3 regions of the Pontibacillus yanchengensis genome follow, and region 2 is predicted to be linked to each of the others. Evidence: predicted binding sites of a transcription regulator. Region 2 holds the regulator's gene; each other region holds the start of a gene.

The links. Region 2 encodes Rex, which represses fermentation and respiration genes when NADH is low (regulators of the CRP and FNR family bind a similar motif). Its sites were predicted from a motif close to TTGTGAAATATTTCACAA; they were not measured.
Region 1: GLW08_RS15140 (formate/nitrite transporter family protein) is a predicted target of Rex. The motif match lies at 6,059-6,076, and genes of this name have one in related genera.
Region 3: cydD (thiol reductant ABC exporter subunit CydD) is a predicted target of Rex. The motif match lies at 4,140-4,157, and genes of this name have one in related genera.

What each region holds. Positions count from the first base shown of each region.
Region 1 is NZ_WMEU01000005.1:82,327-90,842, reverse strand. It holds gene GLW08_RS15170 (endospore germination permease) at 1-270, shown strand, start outside; gene GLW08_RS15165 (spore germination protein) at 267-1,772, shown strand; gene GLW08_RS15160 (Ger(x)C family spore germination protein) at 1,769-2,938, shown strand; gene GLW08_RS15155 (putative quinol monooxygenase) at 3,246-3,542, opposite strand; gene GLW08_RS15150 (nitroreductase family protein) at 3,566-4,201, opposite strand; gene GLW08_RS15145 (MarR family winged helix-turn-helix transcriptional regulator) at 4,226-4,660, opposite strand; gene GLW08_RS21675 (hypothetical protein) at 4,858-5,031, shown strand; gene GLW08_RS15140 (formate/nitrite transporter family protein) at 5,208-6,035, opposite strand; gene GLW08_RS15135 (DUF4317 domain-containing protein) at 6,361-7,530, shown strand; gene GLW08_RS15130 (ATP-dependent helicase) at 7,665-8,516, opposite strand, start outside.
Region 2 is NZ_WMEU01000009.1:3,296-11,811, forward strand. It holds gene tsaD (tRNA (adenosine(37)-N6)-threonylcarbamoyltransferase complex transferase subunit TsaD) at 1-474, shown strand, start outside; gene abc-f (ribosomal protection-like ABC-F family protein) at 1,078-3,012, opposite strand; gene moaC (cyclic pyranopterin monophosphate synthase MoaC) at 3,388-3,900, shown strand; gene GLW08_RS19080 (redox-sensing transcriptional repressor Rex) at 3,891-4,559, shown strand; gene GLW08_RS19085 (MDR family MFS transporter) at 4,924-6,339, shown strand; gene GLW08_RS19090 (GNAT family N-acetyltransferase) at 6,402-6,932, opposite strand; gene GLW08_RS19095 (YdiK family protein) at 7,017-7,214, opposite strand; gene GLW08_RS19100 (CPBP family intramembrane glutamic endopeptidase) at 7,222-7,956, opposite strand; gene groES (co-chaperone GroES) at 8,218-8,502, shown strand.
Region 3 is NZ_WMEU01000006.1:50,010-58,525, forward strand. It holds gene GLW08_RS16570 (GNAT family N-acetyltransferase) at 1-416, shown strand, start outside; gene GLW08_RS16575 (3-ketoacyl-ACP reductase) at 776-1,498, opposite strand; gene GLW08_RS16580 (SDR family NAD(P)-dependent oxidoreductase) at 1,613-2,371, opposite strand; gene GLW08_RS16585 (hypothetical protein) at 2,536-2,859, shown strand; gene GLW08_RS16590 (hypothetical protein) at 2,918-3,370, opposite strand; gene GLW08_RS16595 (hypothetical protein) at 3,446-3,769, opposite strand; gene cydD (thiol reductant ABC exporter subunit CydD) at 4,211-5,944, shown strand; gene cydC (thiol reductant ABC exporter subunit CydC) at 5,941-7,659, shown strand; gene guaC (GMP reductase) at 8,293-8,516, opposite strand, start outside.

The DNA.
Region 1 (8,516 bases), on a different contig from region 2:
CAATGGTTATCAGGTGCTGTTGTTCGGATTGCCTTAATGATTATATTAATTCCTGAACTTTTTGCAATTAAGAAGGCAAAAACAAAATCCAAAGTTCACCTCGCTATTCTTATTGGATTAGTACTATCTCTCTTACTTCCAATCTCGGATATTGACTTCTATACCTTCATAAAAGAGCTATTTCTGCCTGTAATGATTATATGTATGAGCATCTACTTTTTTATTTTTGTAGCCGTCGTAACCTGGGTAAATAGGAGGCAAAAGATATGAGATTTCGCCGAAAACAGAAAAGAAAATCGGAATCATCCCATCAATCCTCTAATCAACAAATCGCCACCCTTACTGTGGAAGCCATGAGGGAATTATTTGATGGCTGCGCAGATGTGAAATTTTATGATATCGCGACTCAAGCAGGCGTTTTCACAGCGATTATGTGTGACGAATTATATAATGAGGAACAACTTTTCGATCAAATTTTAAAACCTTTACAAACCATACAAAATAATCATAATGAACTTGAAAAGGAACTTAATTACATTTTTCGTGAAAACTCACTTTCACTTCACAAGAAGGTCTATACCGAGCAAATCCTAACAGCAGTTTTCACAGGTCATGTCATAGTACTTCATGAAGAACGTTCCTCCATTTGGGAAGTGCAAGTAGTCTGCCATCCCAAAAGACAGGTAGAAGAACCTAAAACCGAAATATCCATTCGAGGTTCACGAGAAGGTTTTGTTGAAGAAGTTAGTGTGAACATGGCTCTTGTACGTAAACGTATCCCGAGTAAGACATTAAAGATGATTAAATACGAGATTGGAGAACGAACCAAAACGAAAGTGATGTTACTATACTTAGAAGATGTCACGAATAGTGAAACAGTAGAAGAAGCCAAGTCTCGACTAGAAAAGTTAAAGGTGGATGGGTTAGTAAGTAATCTTCAGCTAGAAGAATTGATTGTTGATACAAAGAAACCACTTTTTCCATTATTTGTATACACCGGCCGACCTGACTTTGTGGTGGATAGCCTGCTGCATGGTCGCTTTGCTATTCTCATGGATGGTGCTCCTACGGCGTTGATAGCTCCTGTTAACTTATTATTTGTATTAAAAACAGCAGAAGATAATGAGGTTTCTTCCATTTTTGTTGCTTTTGAGCGTTTATTACGTTATATGGCCTTATATTTCGCCTTATTTTTACCTGCCTTCTGGATTGCCCTTCTTAGTTATCATCCAGACCAGCTTCCATTTACTTTATTAGCAACAGCTGCTCTTTCAAGGGAAGGGGTCCCTTTACCTGCTCCATTAGAATGTTTTTTCATGCTATTACTTTTTGAAATTTTTCGAGAAGCTGGGGTCAGATTACCCATGGCTGTAGGACAGATATTATCCGTTGTAGGGGGAATCATTATCGGCCAGGCAGCCATTGCTGCAGGCTTTACTGCGCCTGGCATACTTGTTGTGAATGCTGTAGCACTTGTTTCCACATTCACATTAATCAACCAGTCTCTTACTAGTCTGGTAGGAATATTACGACTCATTATCCTATTGATTACCTCTTTCCTTGGAATGTTCGGTTTTTTCCTATGTATATTTGCCGTCATTGGTTATCTTGCGAATTTACGTTCTTTTGGTGTTCCATATCTAGCCCCGTTATCACCAACACGACCTAAAGAGATTCCTCAAGCATTATGGAACCCAAGAGATGTTGTTCAGAATCGACCAAAAATGTTGAAAACACCAGATAAAACAAGACAAGGGAGGAAGAAAAAATGAAACGATTGATTCTTCCTTGTTTATGTATTGTCATGCTTCTTTCAGGTTGCTGGGATCTCAAAGAATTAGAACATGATATCTATATTACAGCTTTAGGCATAGATTTCAAAGATGATCAAATGCATGTGTATATCAAAACACTCCCCCTTCATAATATCGGTAAAACGGAAGGCGGGGGTGGTGACTCAGAAGAAGCTCCTGTATTTATTGGGCATGGAATTGGGGATTCATTTGATAGCGCGAGTGATAATATTTATTTTACGTCCCAACACCGTGTATCATGGTCCCACATTGAACATATCATCTTTTCCACCAAGGCCCTTGAGAAAAAGGGATTGGTGGAAGATGTGATGGATGTATTAAACAGATATGCTGAAACACGTAGTGCCACCTGGATGTATGGTACTACAACCGATCTCGCAGAATTGTTTCAGGGAAAGCCTATTTTAGATTTATCCCCATATTACTCTAAGGAAAATAACCCTTTAAATGTTTATAAACAATTTTCTTTTGTAAGACCAAAAACAATACGGGAATTTTTAATTGAGAAGTATGAACCAGGAAATATGGTGGTCTTCCCTATCATTGATTTAAATACAATTCAATGGCAAAGAGATAGCAATCCTCATCCAATACAGGAATGGTCTGGGTTAGCAGTTATGGATTTTAACTCATTAAAGGGCACCTTTACACTTGATGAAATGAAGGGAATCCGATGGATGCAACCATCCACTCAGAGATCAACTGTTTTTTTGAAAACAGATGGATCTCCATATCTTTCATTTGTAGCTAATGATCCTAAAGTTGACATTACACCTGAGCTAAACGGTGGCATCCCACACTTTACAATAAAGGTTACTCTTACAGGAATGATAATTGAGAATCCTAAAAATATACCCGTTGAAAAGGTCAAAGAGAAAGCAGAAAAAGCCATTGAAGGTGAGATTCGTTCTACTTATATGAAAGCTGTAGAGAAGCAAGCAGACATTTACCATCTAGGGTATAAACTATTTAAAAAGTTTCCAAAAGAATTTAAAGAACAAAATCTGGGTGAACAAGATTGGCTTACAGAAAACACAATTGAGTCACTCAATGTAGAAGTAACGATTCAAACAGGTGGTAAAGTGAAGCTAGGACGAACCAAATTTAAAGAACAAATGGACTAATGTCGAAGCAGTCCATTTGTTCTTTCTTATACGAGAAGAACCTACAGTATGTACCTTTTCTAGTTACTCCTCCAAAGCTACGTTGATCTTCTTCACCGCTAACATTTCATACTTGCTTTACGTGGAACAGAAGCTCGGGGCGCCCGCTTAGCGATGTACAAACTGCTGCTCACAGTACATGGGTGACGCAGCGTTTATAGTACGCTATACATCAAAAAAGCAGGAGCTCCCTAGGCTTCCTGCTTTTCTTATGATGGAGCATAGAAAAGGTACCCAAAATTATTTCAAATGCCTTTCCTAATTTATTTTATCTTTCCAACTTCTGTCCTTCATACGATTCAATTTGAAGTGGCGCTGTTAAGAACTGCGGAGCTTTTTCAACAAAAGCTGTAAAATGACTGCTGTTACCATGTCGCTCAACAGATTCTTGGTCTTCCCACACTTCGACCATCGTGTACGTGTTTTCCTTTTCGATATCTTTCATAAGATTATACGATATATTCCCCTCTTCTACTCTTGATTTCTCAATAAGGGAACGAATTTCTTCTAAGAATTCTTGTTCTTTTGTTGGATCGATTTGAAAATGTGCATGCGTGATGATCATTGTCATTCCTCTTTTCTAATGGTTTATTTCCACTCTGTAACCGTATCAACTGGTAAGCGTACGGATTCATAACCGTCTTCTGCTGCTTTTCCAATAGAAAGTAACATAATAGGGTGGTAACGTTCTTTATCCAAATCGAGGGCTTCTGCGATTTTGTCCTTCTCGAAACCACCAATTGGGTTGGTATCATAACCATGTGCACGAGCTGCTAGCATAAATTGCATAGACACCAAACCAGCGTCAATGACATTCATTTCACGGTACTGCTCTTCTGTTAATTGCTCAATCAGACCTTGAATGGCAGGTACTTGACGGTCCCTTACTTCAGCAGGCATTTTACCCTCATCAACTGCTTGGTTGTAGATTGTTTCTAGATATTCTGTACTGTTCATATCAACAAAAACTGCCACCATGGCAGCGGACGTTTCTACTTGTGTCTGGTTAAACATCGCTAATGGTTTAAGCGTCTCTTTCCCTTCTTCGCTATCAATAACTACGAAACGCCATGGCTGTAAATTTACTGAAGATGGAGCAAGTGTTGCCTCGCTTAGAATTTCTTCCATTTCTTCCCTACTTATTTTTACGGAAGGGTCATAGTTCCGAATCGAACGACGACCCGTGATGATGTGATTAAAATCGTTTACTGTAGCTTGTGTCATGTTGCATTCCCCTTTTTATGAATATTAGTTTTCTATCTTATTTACATTGTATTGAACTTTGCTTAATAACTCGGTCAAAACCGTACGTTCTTCTTCCGTGAATCCGTCAAAGACTTTAGAAATAAAATCTTCTTTTTCCTTGCAATACCACTCGATCTTCTTCCGGCCTTCACCTGTTAACTTAACAAACGTAATCCGGTTATCTTCAGAGCTTTTCCGACGGGAAACAATCCCTTTTTCTTCGAGTTGCTTCAAGTGCCTTGTCACAGCGGCACTATCTATATGAACCTGTTGCTTTAGCGCGGTCTGATTGATTTCGTCTACTTCCATCAACTTATGCAAAAGCTCTAATCGAGACTGACTAATACCAGTACAGCGCTCAAACTTAGGGCTCATTTGCTTATAAATATCATTTAGTTGAAGAATAATCTTCTGTTGTTCTTGATAGGAATTAGTCAATGAATTCCCTCCTTGTCAATTAATTGATGCATCAATTTTTGACCCATCAACTAATATAATACGCTTAGATATATAAGTCAAAGATTTGATTTTGAAATGGAGAGAAACCATATAGAAGCCTTTATTGCCAATCGCTTCTTCAGAATAAAATATTTAACCACTTCCCATACTAAAACAGATAACAAGGAGGTATTCATATGGCAAAGAAAACGAAGAAAAACGACGCAGAGCAAAAACATAAAAAAGGCTTCGATCCGAAGAAAGCAGATACAGAGTTTGGTGAAGAATTCGGAAGTGCAGCTGCTAATAAAGCCCACAAAGAAAAAGCAAAAAAAGCCCGCAAATCTCAACAGCCAGAGCAGAACAACTAAACATATAACGGGATTTCTCTTTTATAGGGGAATCCTTTATTTATGATTAAAAAAGTGTGCATATCATAAAAATACCCGTCACCCTTGAGATTGTCGCCTCAGTCTTTGACAGGTACTCGATAAAGAAAGGCACTGGATCTAGACATGCAAGAGCCACCACCTTTTACTTGCTTAGATTATAAATGTTTTTTCTCTTCAAAAGCGTGAACTTTATCGAGCTGAAATACAACTGATTTTTTGGTATTTAAATAGACGTATGTCGCACCAACGAAAAAGCCCCCACCAACGACATTTCCTAAGGTAACCGGAACAATATTATGAACAAATCCCTCCATACTAACCATTGCTGTATGTGGGGAGGACAGTGCTATAGAGAACAATCCAATATTAGCAATGCTGTGCTCATAGCCAGAAATAAAGAAGGTAAATACAATTAATATCATCAGCATAATTTTAGAAACATCATCTTTCACATGCAAAGGAATCCAAATAGCTAAGCAAACGAGCCAATTCGCTAAAATGGCGCGTGTAAACAACATGGAGGTTGGTAGGTTCATCTTTTTTTCAGCAATACTGATGAGGAATGAGTCCTCAGGAACAATGGATTGAAAGAGACCAGTAAAATAAATCATTCCTGCAAAAAATAGTAACCCAATTACATTTCCAGCATAACAATAGGTCCACACTTTTAACGTATCGAACCAACTCGTCTCTTTAGTAAGAGAAGAAACTGTCATATATAGTGTGTTCGAGGTAAATAGTTCAGAGTCACCATACACAATCAAGCAAAAGGCAACTCCAAAGAATATGGCATTTATGAAATAAGTCGATGCCGCATGCTGCTCAAAAAATGGCTGAGCCAATGTAAAAGACAACACCACCGCAAAACCTATATAGACTCCGGCTAATGCCGCACGCACTATATATTGTTGAGGTGTTTCATCCAACATAATCTTTTTTCGCTTGGCCGCATGTATCACTTTATTGATTGCTTCTTGTTCCAATCGGACCACCGCCCATTTTAATATTGTGAAACATTTCACATTTAAGTGTAGCTCTATATGTTTCTACAAGCAATGAATGTAACAAAATGTCCATATATAGAATTTGAAAGCGTTACCCCGGAAATTTCAGATTGATTTATCTACCATTTCATGCTTTAAAAAACATTATATAGCTCCTTTCCTTTAGAAAGAGCCCTTTTCTACTAATTTCAATTAATAGATATAATGTGGACCATAATCCTCTAAGATAGATTCGACCATATGTTAAAATAAAAGAATCATGAAGCGAATATATTAACCTAAGCAGCATAGGAGTGGACGATTGATGGACAAAAAAGATATTGCCGGCATTCGCAAGCAAATGAAAGTGGACCATGATTTAATGAAGATATCTGACATCTTTAATGTATATATTATGAAAGAAACGACTGAGATTTTTCACCATCAAAGTCAGCCCTTTGAAATGCTCGACAGAGATCAACAAGAGCTATTTATGAATAATTTTAAAAAGGTTCTGACTGGTCAATTAGATGAGAAACTATTTGAACTAAAATTTCAACGTGAAGCCGAAAACCACACACAACTTATTTTACATAAAGGGCTTCTAAGCAGCGATGTCGAGGATTGGAAGCAACAAATGCTTCACATGACCGAAAAAATGATCCAGGACCAGCCTTATGAAAAGGATGTTGTTATCACCTTCATCCGAGCCGAATATTTAAAGCCAACGAAACGTAGGAACGAAGAAGCAGAGGAAAGTGAACGAGACACCGTTTATTCCCATCCCTTTATTCTTTGTAGCGTTAATAAAACGCAGGAACCTAAAAAAGAATGGCTTTTTGATTATGTAGAGAAAGAGTTCAAGTACAACATCGATGTGGATCCGGTCATTGACCTGAACACCCCAATGGGAGGCTTTCTTTTTCCTACCTTCACAAATCATACTGCAGATGTGAATCACATTCTTTACGCAGCAGGTAAAGCACATGAACCTGACCCACATTTCATCGAAGAAGTATTAAACGGTGAAGAACCGATGACAGCGAAAGAGGACAAAGCGGTATTTGAGGAAGTTATTAGAGGTGTAGTAGGAGATGAGCTCAATCCTTCAACCCTTGCCAATGTCTATGGAGAAATCAACCGTGTCGTCGAAGAAAATGAAGAAGATGAAGCTCCCACACTTGGCTATAGAGATGTGGAGCGTGTCTTAACGGAAAGCGGTGAGACTGTCGATTCGGAAAAAGTGAAAAGTGCTTTTCAAACCGTTACTGACAATGAATCTTACGAACTAAAAGCAAGCAACATTGTCCCTAAATACAATTCCAAATCAATAAAAATCAACACAAAAGTAGCCAACATCTCGATAAGCCCACAAGACTTGCAGTTCGTAAAACAAGTCAACTACAAAGGGAAACGCTGTATTATGATTGAAGTGGATGAAGATGCCGAGATTGATGGGTTTAAGATGTTACCAGAAGCTTTTGGGGATGAGTGACATAAGAAAGTTTAGCGACATACAAACTGCTCCCCATAGGATATGGGGTGGTTTGTGGTTGTTGCGTGAAGCACCTTTAATCCTACATAAAAAGAGCGCTCTCCCACTTTAGGGGTAGCGCTCTTTTGTACATGTTAACCTTCTGTCACCTTATCAGACTTCCATAACAAACCATTCTCTACACAAATACCTACATTCAGTTCTTTATAACCAGCTTCTTCAAACTCAATGCCAATCAGTTCTCCATTAAATACCTTGATAGCACCTATACCAAATTTTTTATGCACAACCTCTTCACCAATGTCCATATCATCCATTTGCATCAAGCTTGCATCTGAACTATGGGGTGTACCTTTTACAGAAGCGTTAGCACTCTTAGGCTGGACGATTTTTCGAACGTTCTGCACAAATATTGATTCTGTAACACGCTCATTGCCTTTATAGTTGTAGCTCAAGAGTTCTAGATGATTCCTAGCTCTCGTCATGCCAACATAGAATAAGCGAGTCGCTTCTTCCATAGGCCCATACTCTTTATTACGGTAGCGGTCCATATCATCTTTAGAGGGAACTACGCCATCAACGAGATCCGTCATATATACTCTATCGAACTCTAATCCTTTGGCGCTGTGGAAAGTGGTGAGCGTAAGTTTGCTTTTACTCTTATTATATTTTGATGTCTGAATTAGTTTTTCAAGTTCTTTTAAGCGATCTGCAAAGCCTTTAAGGGAACCAAGTCCCTCTGCGATTTCCTCTAGAGTATCAAGGATGCCGAAAAGATGTTCAGCGTTGAACCCATACTTTTCACACATATTCGTTATAGCACGGTCGTAACCAAGCTTTTCACGAATCGTACGAATCGCCTTGGCTGGCTCCATCTGGTTAATATTTTTGAACTGCTGCTTTGCTTTCGTAATATATTTCTGCTGATAGGAAGGAAGTTCGCTATCTAGCAACGTATCAAAAACAGATGTATGAGTGGGTTTCTT
Region 2 (8,516 bases):
CATCAAGGGGAAGCCACGATTGATTTTCCGCGTTCTTGGTTAGAGGAAGGGTCATTTGATTTTAGTTTTAGTGGTTTAAAATCTTCTGTTATTAATACGCTTCATAATGCAAAGCAAAAAGGGATTACCTATAAGGATGAAGATATTGCAGCGAGCTTTCAGGCAAGTGTAATAGATGTACTGGCTACGAAAACGTATAAAGCTGCTAAACAGTATAACGTGAATCAAGTGATTGTAGCAGGTGGTGTAGCAGCCAATAAAGGCCTTCGCGAGCGCCTGAATGACCAATTCAGTGAAGAAGAAGGGATGAGTCTGCTAATCCCTCCATTGTCTTTATGTACAGACAATGCAGCGATGATTGCAGCTGCTGGTAGTATTGCTTACGAGCAAGGTCACCGAGCAGGATGGGATCTCAATGGGAATCCATCTTTAACACTAGAGAAGTATGCTAGAAGAAGTAAAGCTTCCCAATAGATGAATAACAATGCTGTTACTTATAGAGTAGCAGCATTGTTATTGTTAATAGATTATTAAATGTTGACTTGTGTATAACGATGGTAAGTTATATAGTTTCTACCAAACTTGGGAGATTGCAATGGCAGGTTGTCCGTCATATCAAGATGAGGGTTTACTTAAGCCTGTAGGGGTCGAACAGGGCGCCTGCGCTTTTCTTTATGCATAGCGCAAACAGTTTATGTAGGATAAGTTTTCAACAGGTTGTTCACAGTTATGTGGATAAGAATTTGTAGAGTTTTGTCATTGTGAGGTTGTGGATGTGTACAATAAATGTGGATAAGTCTGTTGACAAATGTGGATAATGTGTATAAACCTGTGAAAAACCCACTATTTCAAAGATTAATTGTGTAAAAAGTAGTGGATAACTTGTGGTTATTCATTTTCACCACTATAAATCGACAATATATGCGTTTTCATAGGAATATATGTGTATATTTATCCACATACCCATCTGTGTCAGAACCAAAGCGTTGAAGTTGGGCTGAAAAGTATGAAGTTATACACAAACTTTTTCTATACAGTAAAAAACACCCTAGCCCACTATGTGGACTAGAGTGTGTATTATTCCACTTCTTGAAGCTGCTCCCATTCTTCCATAAGTGTTTCAATCTTTTGTTTACAGGTGTTGTTTTCTTCGGTCAGCTCAAGGGATTTCTCATGATCTTGATAAATATCAGGCTGACATAATAAATCGTCATTTTCCTCAATCTTCGCTTCGTGTTCCACAATCTCTGCTTCAATTTCTTCGATACGGCGTTGTCGTCTTCTTGCTTCGCGTTTTTGGGCCTTGTCTTGTTGATAATCTAGTTTGTTATCAGATGTGGCTTCTTGTAAGTCGGGATTGGATTGTTGCTCAAACTCAGCAATTTCTTGTTCCTCTTCTTTTTTCTCTACATAATAATCGTAATTTCCAAGATAGAGGGTTGTGGAATCTCCTTGCATCTCTAAAATTTGCGTCGCAATTTTGTTGATGAAGTAACGGTCGTGAGAAACGAATAGGATTGTGCCTGGATAGTCCATTAAAGCAGATTCTAATACTTCTTTACTATCTAAGTCTAAGTGGTTGGTAGGCTCGTCTAATACTAGAACATTGGACTTTTCTAGCATTAACTTTGCTAACGCTAGCCGAGCTTTCTCGCCACCACTAAGGGAATTTACTGATTTCAGCACGTCTTCTCCTGTGAATAAGAAATTACCAAGCACGGTACGAACATCTTTCTCATCCATGTTAGGATATTCATCCCATAATTCATGTAACACTTCTTTTTTTGATTGAAGTCTGGCTTGTTCTTGGTCGTAGTACCCTATCTGTACGTTAGCGCCGTACTGAATAGAGCCATGGTTTGCTTGCATGAAGTCGGTGATGGTTTTGAGTAATGTGGTTTTTCCTACTCCGTTTGGGCCAACAAGAGCAAGTCGATCCAGTCGATTTAAATCAAAGGTTACATTGGAAAAGACAGGCTTGTTCATGTCGTCATATTGGAACGTAAGGTCTCTTACTTTTAAAACGTCATTCCCAGTTCGACGATTAATATCAAAAGAAAACTTAGCTGACTTTTCATCCCCCATCGGTTTTTCGACTGTCTCCATCTTTTCTAACTGTTTTCGCTTGCTTTGAGCACGTTTCGTTGTAGACGCTCTAGCAATGTTTTTTTGAATGAAGTCTTCCATCCGTTTCACTTCGGCTTGATGTTTCTCGTATCGTTTTAAGTCGCGCTCATAGTTAGCAGCTTTTTGATCAAGGTAGTTGCTATAATTTCCGAGGAACTTTTCAGAAGAATGACGGGAAATTTCATAGACAACGTTCACAACCTTATCTAAAAAGTAGCGGTCGTGGGAAACGATAACGACGGCTCCTTCATACCCTTGGAGATATTGCTCTAACCAGTTTAACGTATCAATATCTAGGTGGTTCGTAGGCTCGTCCAAGATGAGAATATCAGGTTTGGATAAAAGTAGCTTCCCTAGCGCTAGTCTCGTTTTTTGACCACCACTTAGTGTCGCAATTTTTGTATTAAGGTCGAACTCCTTAAATTGGAGCCCGTTTAAGACAGCTTTGATATCTGCCTCGTACCGATATCCGCCCTCATTCTTGAAACGTAATTGTTTTTCATCGTAATCTTTTAATAACTTTTGATAACGAGTTTGATCTTCTATTAGATCAGGGTCAGCCATTTGCTGTTCCATTGTGCGTAATTCTTGTTCCATTTCACGGAGATGAGCGAAAACGTTAATCATTTCATCCCAAATCGTTTTATCCGATTCAAGGCCTGTGTGTTGTTCGAGATAGCCTAATGTAGCTTCTTTAGGTTTATGGAGTTCTCCGCCTTCATATGGAAGTTCTCCTGCCATTATTTTTAGTAGGGTAGATTTACCCGCACCATTTCGACCGACAATGGCAATCCGATCATTGGTGTGTACTTCTAATTTAATATTAGATAAAATAAGATCAGCGCCATAGCGTTTTGTTATATCATTGGCTTGCAATAAAATCATGCTCGTTCACCTCAATGTGTTAAGTGTATCTTATGCTTGGCGTTAGAAGCAAGGTGATCGCTTTCATCATGCATGTCAGAATAATATACGATAGGAATCTTTTTTGGTACAATTTAGTGCATATAATAGATATGGATAACAGGCTACTTTGATCTTATCGAATAGAGTCTGTACTTGTCACGAGGTAAAGACTGGGCGAGTTAGCTTTTTTAAAGAAAAGAAAGTGATAAGTTCTAGCGCTTACATGTCCAGCTCTAGCGCCTACCCCTTGGGTTGAACAAGTCGCGTGCGCTTTTCTTTAAGATAAGATCTAAGTATCTTATCCACACAAGTTGAATCTCCCCGCCTGCGCTTTTGGTATAAGGAGGTATTGGTATGGGTGAGTTTACTCATTTTAATGAGCAAGGTCGTGCACATATGGTAGATATATCAGAGAAACAGGATAGCGTTCGTACTGCCATTGCATGTAGCAGTGTTTTGATGGATGAAGAAATATATAATGCCATCTCAGAAAACAAACTAGAAAAAGGAGACGTATTGGGTGTAGCACAAGTAGCTGGCATTATGGCAGCAAAAAATACATCGAATTGGATTCCCATGTGTCATCCATTGTCGTTAAAAGGGATTGATGTATCCTTTGAGTGGACAGAAGAAACGAGAGGATATCGTTTAACAATCCAATCAAAGGTGAAGACAAAAGGTAGTACCGGTGTGGAAATGGAGGCGCTCACATCTGCGTCTGCTACTGCATTAACCGTGTATGATATGTGTAAAGCACTTAATAAAGGTATGATTATTGGGGAAACGTACTTACTAGAAAAGACAGGTGGTAAATCTGGTGATTATCATAGATCGCCCGAAGACGAGGGGGAGGACCCATGGAATTAGATCAAAATAAAATACCCCAGGCCACAGCCAAAAGGCTTCCACTATACTATCGGTTTATCAATAACTTACATAGTCAAGGGAAGCAACGAGTGTCTTCTAAAGAATTGAGTGAAGCTGTCAAAGTAGACTCCGCCACCATCCGAAGAGATTTCTCTTATTTTGGTGCACTTGGGAAAAAAGGCTATGGCTATAACGTGAATTACTTAGTAACGTTTTTCCGTAAAACGTTAGATCAAGATGAAACAACGAAAGTAGCCCTGATTGGTGTAGGGAATCTTGGTACAGCATTCCTACACTATAATTTCACGAAAAATAATAATACAAAAATAGAAATGGCTTTTGATGCCAATGCTGAGAAAATAGGCGATGATATCGGAGGTGTTCCTGTCTATCATATTGATGAAGTGGAGGAACGCTTGAACGAAGACGTTTCTGTTGCGATTTTAACGGTACCAGCACAAGCTGCCCAGGCAATCGCGGATCGCATGATTGAAGCGGGTGTAATCGGTATCTTAAACTTCACACCAGCACGAATTAATGTGCCCGGCCATGTACGTGTTCACCACATTGATTTAGCAGTAGAGCTGCAGGCCCTAGTTTACTTTTTGAAACATTATCCTATGGATGAAGAAGAAGTAGAGGAAGAGCCTGAAGAATAATATAAAAGGTGTTACCAAAAAGCTCGCATTTTGCGAGTTTTTTGTTTTGTGTAAGAAAGTATAATAAATTTGCTTTTGTATAATTTAATAGGTTATAGAGGCTACATCCAGCTCCAGCGCCCAGCGACATCGAACTGACCTACATCTTGTAGGCCCACGTCACGCAGTAACATTGAACCAACCCACGTCGTGTGGGTCGCAGCCCATACGTCGCTAAACGGGCACTTGCGCTTTTGTTGTAGCCTATCCATACTTTTCATATAAATAAGAAATTGGGTAAACATTATATTATCTTTCCTATTTGGGCCTATGGTATAGTAGAAAAATACTTCGAGTTACGAAATAAAAGAGGAAGGGGGATACAATGAGTAGACTTCCAAAGAAATGGCTTGTTGTGGTTTCTGTACTATTTGGAACCTTTACGGTCATTTTAAATAATAGTATGCTGAATCCAACGTTACCTCGTTTCATTAAGATCTTTAATTCTGACGCAGTAAGTGTTGGATGGATGCTAACCATTTTTATGGTAGCGATGGGGATGACCATGCCGCTTACTGGTTTTCTAGGAGACCGCTTTGGTAAGAAGAAAGTATATATTAGTGGACTTATTATATTTATGGTTGGTTCCATTTCAGGATCCTTATCACCTAGTCTTGGCCTGGTCATCTTATCAAGAGCCATACAAGGGATAGCAGGTGGGTTGATGATGCCAATTGCCATGGCGCTTATCTTTAATGCCTTTCCGAAAAATGAACGGGGACTAGCTGTAGGCATTTACGGCGTCGCAGCAATGGTTGCCCCGGCTATTGGACCTACGGTAGGCGGCGTGATTATTCAATACTTTGCATGGCCGTTTCTATTCTTATTTAATATTCCATTCGGCATTATTGGGATTATCTTATCCACGAAATTTTTAAAAGAAACAGAGACGAACCCGGAACTAAAATTTGATTATATCGGATTTGTTCTTGTTACGGCTGGAGTTGGGAGTGTGCTATACGCTCTTGGAAGAGGAAAAACACTAGAGGCACTAACGCAGTGGAGTAACATTGCTCTAATTGTAGGTGGTATAGTAGCTATTATTGCCTTTGTTCGATTTGAAGATAAACAGCAACAACCGTTACTAAATCTTTCGGTGTTTAAGGTGCCTACCTATGCCATTTCCACGATTGTAACTGGTTCTGCATCCATTGGTTTGTTCTCAGGAATCTTTTTACTTCCGTTGTTGATACAAGAAGTATATGGATTGAGTGAAGTCCTAACTGGCTTATTATTCTTACCAGCAGCTGCTGCGAGTGGTATTTTTATGTCTGTTGGTGGTCGCATATTAGATAAAAAAGGGCCAAAATGGGTCATTCCGATTGGCTTACTTATACTAGCCAGTGCTACGACTGGATTAGGCTTCATTGGTTTATCCACTCCTTATTGGGTTATCTTAGCTCTCAATGCAGTCCGAGGCATGGGATTAGGATTCAGTAACATGCCAGCTACGACAGCAGGGATGAACGCTATCCCAGAACATCTAGTTGCACAAGGGTCGGCCATGAACAACGTGCTACGACAAATAGCGTCATCATTAGGCATTGTTTTCTTCTCTGTTTACTATGAAACAAGAAGAGTGCAAATTGCCGCCGGTCAGCCAAATATGACAGAAGCTACGTTGCAAACGTTGAATGAGGCCTTTTTGGTTTCAACTGCGTTGGTATTAATCGCATTACCATTTTCCTTCTTTATGAAGGGGGTACAAGATGATGAAGAGGACGCAAAAGAAGCGCAATGACGACTAGTCGTCATTGCGCTTCTTGCATGGTGACATGGTTTTCTTTATTTCTATTTCAACCCTCAGGCTCTCCATTCTTTCCGTAATAGCCCAAATAAAAGCATGTCCCACATTTCACCGTCTCGTCTAATGAATTCGCGATAGACCCCTTCTTTTTGAAAGCCAAGCTTTTCATAAAGGCGTATGGCTCTTGGGTTGTTTTCAAAAACCGTCAATTGAATACGGTGTAAGTTACACTCTTGAAAAGAAAAGTCTACCAGCAGTTCCATCGCTTCAGTTCCGTATCCGTTATTTTGATAGGATTCTTCACCAATCGCGATCGACACCCATCCATTTCCTTGATTCCAGAGGATGCCTTCCAATTCTATAAAACCGATAAGTGTTTCCGATTCAATGGTACGAATGGCAAATAGAAAGCCATTGCCTGAGGTCGCATCCTCATACCATTTTTCAATCTCTTGTTTGGTTTTGGGTTGGGCAATCGTTGCATCTAATTGTCGTAAGAACGTAAGGTTTCGATGCCACTCCATTATTTTGTCTAGGTCTTCTTTATGTAGGGCTGTTAACTGTACTTGCTTTCCTCGTAGTAGCATCGTATAACTCCATTCGTATAGGATTGAAAAAAGACAGACTCCTTATGTCGAAGAGAGTCTGTCTTTTCTGTAGAAGTATTATTCTCATTTCTTTGAGTTTTTCATCTTAAAGTGCAATGTTACTAGACGGATGCATACGGCAAAATCAAATGTAGCAACGATGACTAGAATAATCGTGATGAAATTCCAAATTGTGCCGTCTACACTTTGAATCGCAATATAGGTGAAGATACCCCCCATAATGAAATAGAGGAAGGCCATCAAAAGAGGTGACGTTCGCATAAAGGATTTAGCCTCCAATAATTGTTTGAGCTTGTTCTAATTGTTTTTCCCATTGCTCAATTTGCTCTGGATCAATGGTGAATTGAATCAGTACTACAATTAAGTTCATTGCCATATGAGCAATGATCGGTACGATGATTCTCTTAGTTTGTACATATAAAAAGGCAAATACTAAGCCCATTGCAGTATATTTTATGGTGTGCATCAGATCCATGTGCACGACAGCAAAAATTAACGAAGAAATTAGTGCTGCGATAATAAAGTTTGTTTTCTTGTAAATGGAGCCAAATAGAACCTTCCTGAAGAGCAGTTCCTCAAGAATAGGTGCTAAGACTGTGATGATCAGAATGAAGATTGGCATGCTTTTGGCGAAATTCATTAATTGTTGCGTGTTTTCTGATGCCTGAGGGATGCCAAGTCCCATTTCAATGAGTCCAGCTATAATTTGTGCCACATAGGCTAAAATGATACCTAATAAACTCCAGCCTAATAGTTTACTTATTGGTAAATTTTTTCTTGTGAGGGAGGTTTCTTTCATATCAGGTCGAAGTAGTAATAGGATAATAATTAGGGCTGCTGGAAAACTGATTAAATTCCATGTCACGATAAGTTGACTTTCCTGATTGCCTGTAAGATTCTGAAGGTCGAATCCCCAGATTGCTCCAAGGAGCGGAACTCCTACAAAACCAGAAACTTGCATAAGTATATAGGTTAACATGACATACCAATATCGTCTTGGCAAAATACAACGACTCCTTTACACACACATTTCTTTCATTCTACGTATTGTAACACAAATATAGACGAACCATTAAACATTAGCACTCCAATTCTAGTTAAAAAATAAAGAGGAAATTTTTATGGAAAAAATACATCATTCTACTTGCAAATTTCTGAACAATTCATTATGATAATAAATGTGTTAGCACTCACGTATTGAGAGTGCTAATAAATCAGATAACATGAGAAATCATATTGAAGACTAATGAGGAGGGTGTCTGATTTGTTAAAGCCATTAGGTGATCGTGTTGTAATTGAGGTTATTGAACAAGAAGAGACTACGGCAAGCGGGATTGTGCTTCCGGACTCTGCAAAAGAAAAGCCTCAAGAAGGTAAAGTTGTTGCTGTAGGTTCAGGCCGTGTAACTGATAACGGAGAAAAGGTTGCACTAGAGGTTTCTGAAAACGACCACATCATCTTTTCGAAATTTGCCGGCACAGATGTGAAATACGAAGGCAAAGAATACTTAATTCTGCGTGAAAACGATATTTTAGCAGTACTTGGTTAATAAACAATGAGGCT
Region 3 (8,516 bases), on a different contig from region 2:
ATAAAGAGGAACTTGAGAATGTTACGTTCTTAACGAAGGAAGACCTTAGCAAGCGTCTAGAGAATCATCATATCTATTTAATCTATCATGACGGTATGTTAATTGGTGAAATGAACTATATGGTAGACCCTGGACATTTGTATAAAAAAGAACCTGAAACAGCATGGATTGGCATTACAATCGGTGAACAGGAAGGAAGAGGTAAGAGGATAGGCGTAAAAGCAATGCAATACATAGAAGACCAAATTAAGAAACAAGGATTAAAGCGAATCGAATTAGGGGTTTTTGAATTTAATACGCAAGCTCAGAAGTTATATCATAAGCTTGGCTATCAAGAAATAGCTCGCTTAGAAGACTTTACTTATTGGCAAGACAAAATGTGGGCAGATATTCGAATGGAGAAGTATTTAATGTAAGAGGTGTCAGAGTACTTAGTTCTGACACCTTTTATTTACCTTGTCTAAATCCAGCACCTAACTCTTTCTTTTCTTATCCCACTGGTCTATTTGGTGAAAAACGCCGAGGCGTTGCTAATGTTTTGTGTTTTATCAACATGGCACCCTGATTTGTTCGTGTCTAGGAAATTATAAAATTCAATGCTTGTGTATAACTGAAAAAGGTGAAGTAGCCACGTCCAGCGCCCAGCGACTAGTATGCTTCCCTCGCCTCCGTACGATAAGTTAACATCGAATCACGCACGTTTTCTTGTTTCCTTTATCTCCTACGGCTCAGTCCAGCATATACGTCGCTAAATCGGGCGCTTGCGCTTTTGTTCTTAGAAAGGGTTGGTCGCCCATTGTAAGGATGTTTTTATAAAGATCCGTTGATGTAATTTTAATTGAGATACCATATATTCGGCTAGATCTTCTGGTTGCATAAACTTTTCTTTGTTTTGCTCATCGACATCTTCCCCAAATGCCATTTCCGTTGCTACGAGGCTAGGGTTGAGGGTGAAAACGCGAATGTTATTTTTACGTACTTCTTGCATGAGCGCTTCGGTCATGCCTTGGATTGCAAATTTCGAACCGCTATAAGCAGACGAACCTGCTGTTCCTTTTAATCCGTTGCTGGAGGAGATATTAATAATATCACCCTTATCTTTTTCAATAAGCTGAGGTAACACCGCTCTGGTAACGTGGTAAGTTCCAAACACATTTACTTCGAATGTATGTTTCCATTCTTCTGGATCCATTTCTAAAAGGGAGCCGTGGGCACCTATGCCGGCGTTATTGATTAGAATATCAGCAGGACCTAAGTCTTTCTCTAATTTGGATATGGATTCATTTACTTCTTCCATGTTTGCAATGTCTGTTACAGCAATACTAGCATTTACCCCAAGAGCTTGAGCTTCTTCTTGAACTGCTTTCAATTTACTTTCCGTTCTGGCAATTAATCCTACATGAATGCCTTCTTTTGCAAATTTAAGAGCTGTAGCTCGTCCAATACCACTACCTGCTCCTGTAATATAAGCGATTTTTCCTGAAATTTCTTGTCCCATTTCAAATCATCCCTTCCATGATTTTCTATAGATAAGTGTAATCCTTCTTATCTACTCATTCAAAGATAATGTTTACATAAGCTAACAGCTGCAAGACGAACATATAACAGAACCCTAACGAATATATTTTAGGTTCGTGAATACAGGGTCTTTCAATTCAAATTCATACGTTTTTTCATCAACCAGACCAAGTGTTTTATCACTATCGTAAAGTTGCAGCATAAATTGTGCCATTTCTTTTGCTGTATGGAAATTTGGCATCCTTTCTTTATAATCAAACTTATCTGTATCAAGAGCACGTTTCGCAAATTCGGTTTCCGTAATTCCAGGAGCTAAAATTTTCGCTTGTAAGCTTGCGCCTTTTGATGCTAACTCTTCTGCAAGCCCTTCTGTAAACGAACTGACAAAAAATTTCGTAGCTGTGTATGTAACCGCATTTGGTAAAATACTGTATCCTCCGCTAGAAGCTACATTAATAAGCTGTGAACCTTCCACATTGGTATAATCACGGACGTAGAGGGTTGAGAGAATAGTGAGTGCTTGTGTATTCAATAGAATCATGTTCTCCACTTTGTCTAAGTCTTGGTCAGCAACAGGTGATTTCACCCCGAATCCGGCATTATTTATCCAAGTATCAATCTCATACACTTTTAACTTTTCGTAGATGGCATAAACGTTTTCCATAATGGATAGGTCTGTTGGTTCAACGACAACGTCAATCTCAGCGTTATGTTGACGGATTTCAGCTTTCAAATCCTCTAATTTATGTTCCCTTCGTGCAATAAGAATTAAATTTTTCCCTCGTTCTGCAAAAGCTAAAGCAGATTCATAGCCTATTCCTGAACTAGCCCCTGTTATGACAGTATATCTCATGGTTCTACCTCCTGAAATTCAATTAGAATATATTAAGCTTAAGGTTCTTTCATGAAAAAGGTCAAGTTATACGGTAGTCCATTTATGTTTTTGAAAAGATATTGTTCTGAATAATATGGTAGAATATAACAATAGCATCGATTGAAAATGTAAAGGAGATTACAATGAAAAGATTTTTTAAGCAACCATTGAAGGTATCGTTTTGGTCTCTCATTTTTACGTTTGTTGTACTCTCGGTTTTATTGATCGATTTAGAGTTTTTCTCAAACACAGATTCTGATTTTGTGTATACAGCATCGAAAGTATATATTGCTATTGCATTACCTGTATTAATAGTGAATCCTTTGTTTGGGCTCATTTACTCGTTTTTTGTAGAAGGGTATAGGAAAATCATTTTTATTTTGCTTCATTTCGCTAGTGCAGGAACGATCTCAATCTATGCGTTTCTGGCCTTCATGTTCCGTTATTTTGTTCCATTTGCACCTTAGCAAATATTAAAAGATGAGCGAGTTTAATTCGCTCATCTTACTACGTCGCAATTTAAACCTACTTACTTTGTTCCACGTCACTGTACTTAGGGTTTTTTGAAGCATTGCCTTTTTGGGCAACGCTGCTTTCAGTTGGATTGTCTGAGGCATAGCTTTTTTCTTGCGCGATAGAGCTATTCACAGGTTTCTCGACAGCATTGCTGTCCTTAATTCCAATAGCTGATTGTTCTATATGACCAAGTGATATTTGTTCTGGATTTTGTTCCTGAGTAACATTGAGATAAATATTTATCTCAAGTGGTCCATCATAAGATGTTTTATCCTTGCGTTTACATTTTGAATATTTGTTGCAATATTTTGGTTCTTTGTCTACATTTACTTGTAGCGGAATATTTGGTGCTTCCTCGTCCTTATTTTCTAGAATTTCTTCTTTTAATTCTTTTAAAAGTTCTTTCTTTAGTTTGCGTTTCAATTTCTTTTTATTATATTTTTCTTCCTTATCTCTGCACACTTTACTTATCCAACCTTTCTTCATTCTAATAAAAAGACGTTATCCCCACAAAAATGTGGGGATTCAAGGGAAGGACTATTCTTCTTTTTTGTTTTTAGCTTCACTATCTTCTTGAGCAACTGCGCTATTATAAGGATTATCAGAGGCATTGCTTTCGTCTTGAGAAACTGCACTATTATAAGGATTATCGGAAGCGTTACTATCCTTAATAGCGATTGCACCGTTATCTACATATCCAAGAGAAATTTGTACTGGATATTGAGTTTGTAGGCAACCATGCTTTTTGCCTTTAAAGTCATCATGGGTTTTCTTACCATCATGTTCCTTATGATCGTAATCATAGTCAAATTCATAATCAAACTCTTTTTTCTTACATTTTTTTCGATTGCGCTTACCCATAAATTCATCTCCACCTTTATTTTAATTCATGCAAGCATCAGAAAGATTTTGATGTCTGACACTTAATACAAGTTATGTCATTAAAATTAAGAGGGTTGGATGGATATAATATTTGAAGAATAAATGATGCATTACTCTATTACTCATTTTTTAAGAATAGAGTTAGAAGTCTAGCTTATTGGAAGGGTTTGATAAAAAGATAGTAACGTTTATAGAATAAATAATTTTCTTATTCTATAAATAAAGGGAATTAGAATCTCTACTCCATTAAAGAATAGCGTTAAATCTTTTCCTAATAATAAAAACACTGGATAGGTTGGTTTACTTGTCATAAGGTATAGATATGGAATAAAATAAAATTATATATTCAATGTGAAATGTTTCACAAAAGCTTGCCTAGAAACCGATATTTATTAAGGTTTTATTTAAGGGGAATGTCTTATGAACGATTTAAAAAAGTTGGCTAAAGAGCAGAAAGGGTCACGGATATGGCTAATAGTAAGCTCTAGTGGATTAGCCTTGAGTGTCATTGCTCAAGCTTATTTGATAGTAAAGATTGTGGATTTAGTTTTTTTACAACAAGCTTTATTTGAAAAAATTATACCCTTGGCCGTTTGGCTTGCGATTGCACTTTTAGCAAGAGTTGGTTTTACCTATTTTAATGGATGGATAGGCGTTAAGATGGCCACGACTATGAAAAGGAAGTTTAGAGAAAAGTTGTTTGAGAAATTCTCTTCTAATCCTTTACAAGCTTCCATTGCAGGGCAATCTGGTCATAAAGTTAGTGTAACCATGGATTCGGTTGATGAATTGGATAGCTATTTTAGTAAGTATGCTCCTCAAGTAATTCAATCTACAATCGTTCCCTTAAGTATTTTAATTGTGGTAGCCATTCAGCATTTTCCATCTGCCGTTATTATGATGGTCACTGCGCCTTTTATACCACTTTTCTATGCCATAATTGGTATTATGACAAAGAAAAAATCAGAGGAGCAAATGGATAAAATGGCAATATTCTCGGGCCATTTTTTAGATACTTTACAAGGGCTGACAACGTTAAAACTATTCGGAAGAAGTAACCAAAAAAAAGAGTCTATAGAACAAAGCAGCTTAGACTTCAGGGATGCCACAATGGAAGTGTTAAAAGTGGCCTTTGTTTCTTCCTTAATGCTTGAGCTAATATCCATGCTAAGTATCGGTATTATTGCTTTAGAGATTGGATTGCAGTTAGTTGTGTTTGAAAATATTACGTTTGTTCCTGCATTCTTTATTTTGGTACTGGCTCCAGAATTTTATTTAGCTCTTAAGGATTTAGGAAGTGCGTTTCATACGGGTAGAGGAAGTATGGGAGCGGCTAATAAAGTTAATGAAGAATTGCAACAGGACATTCAGCCTGTAAATTGGGGGAATAAACCCCTTCATCACTTAACAGAACCACCTCATATTATGCTCGATCATGTTGGTTATCAGTACGAGGAAGATGAGTTTGAGTTACATCCTGTCACGGCTGAGATTCCAGCGTACAAACAAATAGCTATAGTTGGAAAAACCGGGGCTGGGAAAACGACCCTGTTACACCTATTGGCAGGGTTGCTCCCCCCAACTTCAGGTGAATTAAAAGTGAATGATGCCTCATTGAATGAGTATCAAGAAGAAGAGTGGTTAGGGCAAATAAGTTATATATCACAACATCCCTATATTTTCTCTGGGACATTAGCTGAAAATATAGCGTTAGGTAGTAAAAAAGATGTTACCAGAAATGAAATAGAGGAAGCAGGGCAACAGGCTGGAATTTCAGGGTTTGTAAATGGGCTCGCTCAAGGGTATGACACCATAGTTGGTGAAGGAGGCAGAGGACTTTCAGGTGGAGAGAAACAGAGAGTCGCTTTGGCAAGGGCTTTTTTAAAGAAGCCGTCCTTTATCATATTTGATGAACCTACAACTGGACTTGACCTCTTTACGGAACAGATATTGCAGCAGTCTATTCAAACCTTATCTAAGCAAGCAACTATGGTTACAGTTGCTCATCGTCTGCATACTATACGTCAAGCAGATGAAATTTGGGTAATGGAACAAGGAACAATTGTTGCTAAAGGCACACATGAGGAACTCCTACAAACAACAAGCGTGTATCAAGATATGGTCGATGTGCAAAAGAGGAGCGTAACGCTATGAAGGATTTACAGTATGTCATCAAAGAAATTGTGACAGAGAAGAGAGATGTTATTCTTTCTGTGCTATTTGGAGTTATTGCAGGTTTGACAGCAGTTGCTCTGTTTGCAGCCAGTGGATATTTGATTTCAAAAGCAGCACTGAAACCTCCATTTTATACGCTTTCTATCATGATTGCCTTTTTAAAGTTATCTGGGTTTATGAGAGCATTTGGTCGATATTTGGAGAGGTACTTTTCCCATCGAGCTACCTTTACGATTTTAAGTAAATTGCGAGTGAAGTTTTTTGAAAGAATTGAACCATTGGCGCCTTCCATTTTGCAGAGACAACAGAGTGGGGAGTTGTTAGCACGAGTTGTTGGAGATATTGACCGGCTTCAATATTTCTTTTTAAGAGTATTTTATCCGCCTATTCTACTTGTTCTTGTATTTGTGAGTACAATTTTGTTCACCACCTTTTATTCTCTATCAATTGCTCTTATTTTATTAGTAGGATTGTTGATAACAGGTGTGGTTATTCCTGCGTTATTCGCATGGAAGCAACGTAGGATAGAGAGTACGATAAGAGAAAAGAGAGGGAAGTTATCGACTGATGTTACCGAATTTCTCTATGGCTTTAGAGATTTAAAAATTCATCAAAAACTACCGGAAAAATTGGATCATTTACAGCACAAATCCTCAGATTACCTTCGGGAACAGGAAAGAGAAGGAGTCATCGAAAGATTAAATCTATCCCTGCATACTGGGGTTTCTTTACTCATTTCTTGGTTAGTCATTATGGTAGGAGCTTATTTGGTTTCAACTAATCAGTTGGACGGTATTTTTCTGGCCATGCTTGTGATGATTTCGTTAACCGTATTTGAAAATGCGACTCCTATGGCTGTGCTACCAGGATATTTAGAGGATAGTCGTAGGGCAGCTAATAGGTTACAGGATGTAGAAGGAGAAGACAGAAGCGAAAAACAGGAGAACAAATGGCTTCTTCCATCGACGAAAGCATTTGATATAAAGGCAAACAATATCTCTTTTGCTTTTCCGCAAGAAGCTCGTTCTTCTATTCATTCGTTTTCAATCCACCTTCCCCCAGGTTCTAAAACGGCTATTGTTGGACCGAGTGGTTCAGGTAAATCTACTCTCTTGCAATTGCTCTTAAAATTTCATTTGCCAGTTAATGGGGAGGTTTTACTCGGAGGAAACGATATCAAACACATTGCTCAAGAAGATATATGGGCCCATACGAATGTGGTTTTGCAAGAGAATCATTTCTTTTACGGAACCATTCGGGACAACCTAATGCTTGCTAAGTCAGAGGCAACAGATGAAGAAATGAATGCAGCATTACAACACATGCATTTAGATCATTTTTCTCTAGATCAAAAGGTTCTTGAAAAAGGAGAAAACTTATCTGGTGGAGAAAAACAACGTCTTGCGATTGCAAGAACTTTTCTCAAACAAGCATCCGTTTGGTTATTGGATGAACCAACCTCTTCTGTGGATGTTGTTACGGAACAATCCATCTTCCAACACATTTTACGCTTGGCGGAACAAGATACGCTCCTGTTGATTAGCCATCGATTGAATGGGCTAGAACAAATGGATTACATTATCGTCATGGACCAAGGTGAAATCGTTGAAGAGGGGACTTATCAGGAGTTAGTGGCTCAAGAAGGATATTTTTATGAAATGAAACAGATTGAGGATAGTGTTCTTATGCAGTGATTCTAGCTTGGAGCTTTCCTCTTATTTGGTTTTAAAAGGAGACTGACTCACCAGGTGGTCTTCTTTTTTTTATTGTCCACCAGGAAATTATAAAAATGTTGGCTTGTGCATAACTAAGTAAGTTATAGAGAACACGTCCAGCTCCAGCGCCCAGCAAACTTCCTTCACCTCCTTACGATAAGTCAACATCGAATCACGCATGTTTTCGTGTTGCCTTTATCTCCTACGGGTTAAGGGGGAGTTCTGAGTTGAAGAAGGTTCGATTAAAATCGCTGCATCGTGCAGCAACAACATCGAACTGACCTACATCCTGTAGGCCCGCGTCACGCAGCAACATCGAACCAACTCACGTCCTGTGGGTAGCAGTTTGTACGTCGCTAACCGGGCGCCCCGAGCTTTTGTTATTCTTTCATGTTATTTGTAAAACAGAAGTCCCAATTATATGGAGTTTACTTCGCTCTCAGTCTTTTCTTGAACGTGTTACTTTTTGCTAATAAACAATATTGTTAACAAAGCCATCTTTTAAATGAAGGATAAATCTATGTTCTAGTGGAAATAAGTAAAAAGGTGCTTACTAAATAATAAAGTAAGCACCTTAAGATTATGTGAGAAGAAGTTCTAATACATTAGATATTAATAGATTTTATCACCATTAAAAATTGAATTCTTTACAACTACATAATCAACATGGCGAATAGCTTCTAGATCGGTTCCTCCGGCATAAGATATCGCAGATTGTAGATCTTGTTCCATTTCATTTAACGTGTCTTGTAAATAACCTTTGTGTTCCACAAACATTTTTTTACCTTCAACGTTCTTCTTTTCGCCTTTTTGATATTCTGAAGCTGAACCAAAAT